DNA from 3 places in the Nocardiopsis sp. SBT366 genome. Region 2 is predicted to be linked to each of the others. Evidence: riboswitches for the same ligand, from Rfam matches in the RefSeq annotation. Region 2 holds a riboswitch; each other region holds the start of a gene.

Region 1 (2,258 bases), on a different contig from region 2:
GTGGTCACACCGCCCGCCGTCTCCGCGAAGATCCCCTCCGTGCGGGCCAGCAGCTTGATGGCGTCGACGATCTCGTCGTCACCCACGTGTTCGATCGCCCCGCCGGTGCGGTTGGCGATGTCCAGCACGTACGGGCCGTCCGCGGGGTTGCCGATCGCCAGCGACTTCGCGATGGTGTCCGGCTTGACCGGCTGGATGACGTCGTGCCCGTCGGCCCAGGCGCGGGCGACCGGCGAGCAGCCCGTGGCCTGCGCGCCGAACACCTTGTAGGGGCGGTCCTCGACGAGGCCGACCCTGATCAGTTCCTGGAAGCCCTTGTCGATCTTGGTGAGCTGCGATCCGGAGGCGATCGGAATGACGATCTGCTCGGGCAGGCGCCAGCCGAGCTGCTCGGCGATCTCGTAGGCCAGCGTCTTGGAGCCCTCGGCGTAGTACGGCCGCAGGTTGACGTTGGTGAAGCCCCAGCTCTCGCCCGCCTCGTCGCCGATGAGCTCGGAGCAGAAGCGGTTGACGTCGTCGTAGTTGCCGTCGATGGCCACGACCTTCCCGCCGTAGACGGCGGCCATCACGACCTTGCCCTCCTCCAGACCGGCCGGGATGAACACGCACGAGTCGAATCCGGCACGCGCGGCGGCGGCGCCCACGGCACCGGCGAGGTTGCCGGTGGAGGAGCAGGAGAGGGTGGTGAACCCGAAGGTGCGGGCGGCCTCGACTGCGATCGCGACCACGCGGTCCTTGAAGGAGTGCGTGGGGTTGGCGGAGTCGTCCTTGACGTGCAGGGAGCGCAGGCCGAGTTCGGCGGCGAGGCGGTCGGCCCGGACGAGGGGGGTGAGGCCGGGGTTCATGTTGGGCAGGTCGGCCACGTTGTCGGGGACCGGGAGGAGGGAGCGGTAGCGCCAGATGTTCTTGGGGCCGCTCTCGATCTGCTCGCGGGTGACGGGCCCGAAGTCGTAGGCGATCTCCAGGGGGCCGAAACAGAACTGGCAGGCGAAGCTCGGCGAGAGTTCGTAGCGCTCACCGCACTCCCGACAGGACAGCGCGGTCCCGGGACCGAAGGCGCGAACGGAGGTGGGTTCAGCGGCGGCAATCGCCATGGCGAGGCGTCTCCCCTCATCTTCCCTGGTGGCCACCTTGACCCCAGGCCGGAGTTGGCACCTGCCTCGACGGGTCGCGTTGATCGCGGTTCCACATGTCGAGATGGTTGCCGGGGCTTCGCAGGGCCGGTCCCTCCACCCCTCTGGATGAGCAATATGAAGTTGTGGCGGTTCTTCTCCGAGAACGCACCGTCACTGTAACTGAGGTGCTGACCGATTTTCCACGCCGGGTGATCCGGATTACACAAAGCGGCTCGAATGCTGAGACGACACCGTCCACGTGCGGCGCGACCCGAGTACGGAACCGGCTCCCCTGTGACGGTGTCCACCGTTGCCCGCGAGGGGGTTTGGGGCGACTGTCCCTAGGCGAGACCTAGGAGGAGTGCGTGATCCCCAGAGCATCCTTCGTCGAGAGGACGACCACGTGGACAAGGCTCAGATCCTCATAGCCTCCAACAGGGGCCCGGTCTCCTTCTCCACCGCCGACGACGGCTCGCTTGAGCACCGTCGGGGCGGCGGAGGACTGGTCTCGGGGATGATCTCCGTGGCCACCGAGATCGACGGACTGTGGGTGTGCGCGGCCCTGTCGGACGCCGACCGCCGCGCCGCCACCGAGGCGCCGGGGGCCCGCCTGGACCTCGCGCACGACCTCGACGGCATGCGAGTCCACATGTTGGACATCCCTGAGACGACCTTCTCGGGCGCCTACACCGGGGTGGCCAACTCGACCCTGTGGTTCGTGCAGCACATGCTGTACGACACCCCGAACAAGCCCTCCTTCGGCTCGGAGTTCCGCAGCCAGTGGGAGGACTACGCCGCCTACAACAACGCCTTCGCGGAGGCGCTGGTCAGCGGTGCCGCCGAGAACGCGCGCGTGGCCGTGCAGGACTACCACCTGGCGCTGGTGCCGCGCATCCTGCGCGCCCGCCGACCGGACCTGCGGATCGCCCACTTCTCGCACACTCCGTGGGCCCCGCCCGAGTACTTCCGGATGCTGCCCACCCAGGTGGCCCGGGAGCTGCTGGAGGGGATGCTCGGCGCCGACAGGCTGGGGTTCCTGAGCCCGCGCTGGGCCGACGCGTTCCTGCGCTGCTGCGCCGAGATCCTGCGCGCCGACGTCGACCTCGAACGGCGCACCGTGGAGCACGGGGGCCGGATCGTCGA
Region 2 (2,258 bases):
GCCGCCGCCAGTGCCACGGCTCCCAGGACGTTCGGGCTGCCCGCCTCGTGTCTGGCGGGGAGGTCGTTCCACTGGACGTCGTGTTCGGTCACCCGGCGGGTGGCTCCCCCGCCCGCGAGGTAGGGGGCGGCGGCGGAGAGCCAGTCGGCGCGGCCCGCCAGCACCCCCGAGCCGAAGGGGGCGTAGAGCTTGTGACCGGACAGGGCCACGTAGTCCGCGCCGGTAGCGGTGAGGCTGAACGGCAGGTGCGGCACGTACTGGGCGGCGTCCACCACCACGCGGGCGCCCTCGGCGTGGGCGGCCTCCACCAACTCCTCGACCGGCCAGATCTCACCGGTGACGTTGGAGGCGGCGGTGACGCACAGCAGCCGGGGACCCTCGGGCGCCTCGGCGAGCGCGGTCCGGGCGGCGCTGACGGCGGCCTCGGGCGACGCGGGCAGCGGCAGCCGGACCACCTTCCCGGCGCGCGAGGCCGGGTGCTCCCACGGCAGGAGGCTGGCGTGGTGCTCGGACTCGAAGACCACCACGGTGCACCCCTCGGGGACAGCGCGGGCCAGCAGGTTCACGGCGTCGGTGGTGCCGCGCACGAACACGACGGCGTCGGCGGAACCGGACGCGTCGGCCTCCGTGCGCACGCCCAGGAACCGGGAGACGCTGCGGCGGGCGCGTTCGTAGGCGTCGGTGCTGACCTGGGAGTGGTGCCCGGCGCCCCGGTGGACGCTCGCGTAGTAGGGCAGCGCCGCGGCGAGCGCGTCGGCGACGCTGGTCAGACACGGGGCGCTGGCGGCGTAGTCGAAGTTGGCGTAGTCCACGTGTCCGCCGGTGACCAGGGGGGTTGCGCCCTCGGCGGTGACGATCGCGCACTCGGTGCGGGCCCTGGCGTCGCGGGCCGCGTCCCTGGCTGCGGAGCGGCTGGAGCGCGTGGAGTCGAACGGGATGACAGTGGTCATGGGGCACCTCTTCTGTGGGTCGTGGGGACCCACGGGGTACGCCGATGACGGCCGCGCCTCAGGGGTCCGCGCTTGTCTGACACGGTCGTGTCGGGACCTGGTCCTCACCCGGGGCACCCCACCGCGGAAGGAGGGTTGCCGACCAGCTAGCCGGGGCTTGTCGCTGGTACTCGTGACCTGTGCCGAAATGTAACACACGGCTCCCGTGGCGCGCATCCGCGCCCGTGTGCCCCGGACCAACCCCCGCCCTTGACACCGACGGTCCCGGCTGGGCCATACTGATCGGGAACTGCCCTCACGTCGCGGGTGTCCGGTTTCCCCCGGCTGCCCTTCAGACGCGAGACTCCAGTGAGTTGGAGTTTTCGCGTGCCCGCAGACAAGAGGTGCTCTTCCTTTGTACGGCGACGACCGTGTTCAGCAGCTTTTCCGCAACCCGAGGGTTGTGCTCATCTCCGGCTACGCCCGTCTTCCCGACTCGGTGGCGAGCCATTCCCAGTACCAGCGGCTCGGGGTCGTGCTCGCGGTCGACTCCGCGGACGGCCGGATCGTGGCCGCGGACACCACGCTCCTGACCGACCTCGCCAAGGACTTCTTCCGTGCCCTGGTCGAGGGCGCCTCCGTGACCGAGGACATCGCGGAGATCGTCCAGCGGGTCCAGACGCGCTACGCGGGCCAGTCCGGCGCCGCGCTCACCACCGCGCTCCGCCGCTGCCTGGAGACCTACTACCAGCTGCGGGACGGCGATCAGCTGCCCAGCGGCCCCGAGAACCCCGCCAGCCTCGACGGCAAGGAGTGACCCCCCATGAGTGAGACCAGTCCGCAGACCGATCCCGCGCACGGACCAGGGCAGGACGCGCCGCTCCCCCTGGCCGGTGTCCGGATCGCCGACCTCTCCCGCGTGCTCGCGGGCCCCTACGCCACCATGCTGCTCGCGGACATGGGCGCCGAGGTGGTGAAGGTGGAGCAGCCCGGTCGGGGCGACGACACCCGTTCCTGGGGTCCGCCCTACGCCGAGCCCACCGAGGAGCACCGGGGGGAGCACTCCCCCGGAGAGGCCGCCTACTTCCTGTCCGTGAACCGGAACAAGCGCAGCCTGGCCGTGGACCTGAAGGACCCCGAGGGCCTGGCCGCCGTCCAGGACCTGTGCGCCACCTCCGACGTGGTGATCCAGAACTTCCGACCCGGGGTGATCGACCGGCTCGGTCTGGGGTACGCGCAGGTCAGCGCGCGCAATCCGGCGGTCGTGTACTGCTCGGTGAGCGGCTTCGGCCCCGAGCACGAACCCGCCACCCGCCCCGGGTTCGACAT
Region 3 (2,258 bases), on a different contig from region 2:
GAACAACGACTCGTGAACCAACGGGCCACCTCACGATCGCAGGGACGAGTGGGGCCACAGTAGCCATTGGAATCCTGACCTCGCAGGCGGTTGCCCAAGTTCTCACCTTCGCCCGCCAGGCCACCGCACGGCCCGCGGGTTCACGGGGTCGGGCGCCCCACCCCGTACAGGTACAGCAGGGCCGTCATCGAGGTTCCCGCCACCAGACTCCTCCCCGCCACGAGTCCGGGCACGTCGGCGAGCGGCACCCACTCGACACGCTCCGACTCCCAGTCCTGCGCGGGATCGCCCACGTACTCGGCGGTGTCGGCGAAGAAGACGTGGTGGGCGGAGTCCGAGATCCCCGGGGTGGGCTGGACGTACACCAGCGGACACAACGGTCCCGGCCGCCAGCCCGTCTCCTCCAGCACCTCACGCGCCGCCGCGTCCTGGGGACTCTCACCGGACTCGACGCCGCCCATGGGGATCTCGTAGGCCCACGTGTCGGTGATGAACCGGTGGCGCCACTCCAGGAGCACCCGGTCCTCCTCGTCCATGACGACCGCGCCCGCCCCGGGCGACGTCCGGATCAGCCGGTGCTCCAGGTGCCGCCCGCCGGTGATCTCCACGTCCGCGATCCGGACGTCCAACCACTGGTCGGTGTACAGCGGCTTCTCGGAGTGAACGGTCCAGCGCACGGTTCTCCCCCGGTGTCGTGTCGGCGCACAGCGGACCCACCCAATCACGGCCCGGCCTGGAGCGGAGCTCTGTAGCCTTCCTCACTCACCCGATCCCTTGTAGCGAATATTTCCTATCGCCTAAGTTGATTTTCAGGTCAAGAGTTCCAGCGCGAAGTTCCGGCTCGCTGGACGGCAACCCTCCTGCACGGTGGGGTGCCCCGGAGACGACGACCCGGCTGCGTGAGGCGGCAAGCGTGCGACACCCACTACATCGTCGCCGACGGTCCCCCCTCGCAGGCCTACGACCCGCGGGTGCTGAGCTCGGTGTACGGGTTGGACGTGCGGGTGACCAGCGGCGATGGTGGAGTGGTGGAGGTACGGCCGTCCGTGCTGGAGCCCTCCCCTGCCGGAGCGAACGGAACGGACGGGCCATGAGCGGTACACAGGACACCGGCGCACCGGCGCGCGACGACCTCGCCCGGATCGCCGGGCACGGTGCGCACGAGCGCTACGACGCGGTCGTGGTGGGCGGCGGCCCCCGAGCCGTCGCGGTGGTGGTACGGCTCGCCGCCCGGCTGGGCGGGGGCGAGCGGCCCGTGCGTGTGGCCGTGGTCGACCGGGTGGAGGTCGGTCCTGGCGCCACCTGGCGCACCGACCAGTCGCCCCTGCTGCTGAACAACACCTACAGCGCGCACACCACGATCCACGCTGACGAGAGCACCCCCATGGACGGGCCCGTCGTGCCCGGCCCCGACCTGGTGCGGTGGGCCTCGGACGACCGTGTCCGGGCCGACCGCCCGGCGTGGGCGGCGCGGGAGATCGCGGAGCTGCGTCCCTGGACCTACCCCTCCCGGCGTCTCCAGGGCGTCTACTACGACGAGCAGCTGGCGGACGCGGTGGCGACCGGCCGGGTCGAACTGACCCCCGTCCTCGGCACGGCCGTGGACCTGGAGTCCGCCGGGAGCGGTTGGCGCACCGTGGTGCTGGAGGACGGCCGCAGGCTGGCGGCGCCCTCGGTGGTCCTGGCCCAGGGCATGGTGCAGACGCGTCGTTCGCCCCGGGTCCGGTCCCTGTCGACGTCAGCGGAGCGGCACGGACTGGTGTACGTGGAGCCGGGCATGCCCGCCGAACGTGACTGGGACCGTGTGCCGGGCGGTGAGACCGTGCTGGTCACGGGGCTGGGCGCGAACTTCTTCGACGTGGTGGCGCTGCTGACACAGGGTCGGGGCGGACGCTTCGTCCCGGCCGGGGATCCCGCGCGTCCGGCCCGGCTGCGCTACCTGCCCGGCGGGGACGAACCGCTGCTGGTCGCGGGGTCGCGCCGCGGGCTCCCCTACCGCGCCAAGGCCGCCTACGCCGACAGTTTCCCACCACGCTACGAGCCGGTGCTGGCGACGCGGGAGTGGTTCGCGCGGGTGGCCACCGGGTCCTCGCAGGACTTCCGGACGGCGGTGTGGCCGCAGCTGGCCCGCGAGTTCGCCTGGGCCCATCTGTCGGTGCTGTTGGAGCACCGGCCGGAGGCCGTGCGCGATGGCCTGGGGCGCGGTGAGCTGCTGTCCGCGCTGGAGGAGGCCGACGCCGACGGCGTGGACGCGGTGG

The links. Region 2 has a riboswitch for S-adenosylmethionine ahead of ADX84_RS03925 (aminotransferase class V-fold PLP-dependent enzyme). Riboswitches for the same ligand answer to the same signal wherever they lie in the genome.
Region 1: it holds a riboswitch for S-adenosylmethionine, as region 2 does, so the genes downstream of both, thrC (threonine synthase) here and ADX84_RS03925 (aminotransferase class V-fold PLP-dependent enzyme) in region 2, are expected to answer to the same signal.
Region 3: it holds a riboswitch for S-adenosylmethionine, as region 2 does, so the genes downstream of both, ADX84_RS11215 (FAD/NAD(P)-binding protein) here and ADX84_RS03925 (aminotransferase class V-fold PLP-dependent enzyme) in region 2, are expected to answer to the same signal.

The regions. Positions count from the first base shown of each region.
Region 1 is NZ_LAVM01000017.1:29,149-31,406, forward strand. It holds gene thrC (threonine synthase) at 1-1,094, opposite strand, end outside; SAM riboswitch class I at 1,108-1,248, opposite strand; gene ADX84_RS07375 (trehalose-6-phosphate synthase) at 1,519-2,258, shown strand, end outside.
Region 2 is NZ_LAVM01000008.1:59,096-61,353, reverse strand. It holds gene ADX84_RS03925 (aminotransferase class V-fold PLP-dependent enzyme) at 1-950, opposite strand, end outside; SAM riboswitch class IV at 1,014-1,128, opposite strand; gene ADX84_RS03920 (DUF3870 domain-containing protein) at 1,345-1,746, shown strand; gene ADX84_RS03915 (CaiB/BaiF CoA-transferase family protein) at 1,753-2,258, shown strand, end outside.
Region 3 is NZ_LAVM01000029.1:45,513-47,770, reverse strand. It holds gene ADX84_RS11225 (hypothetical protein) at 1-21, opposite strand, end outside; gene ADX84_RS11220 (NUDIX hydrolase) at 141-677, opposite strand; SAM riboswitch class IV at 813-920, shown strand; gene ADX84_RS11215 (FAD/NAD(P)-binding protein) at 1,091-2,258, shown strand, end outside.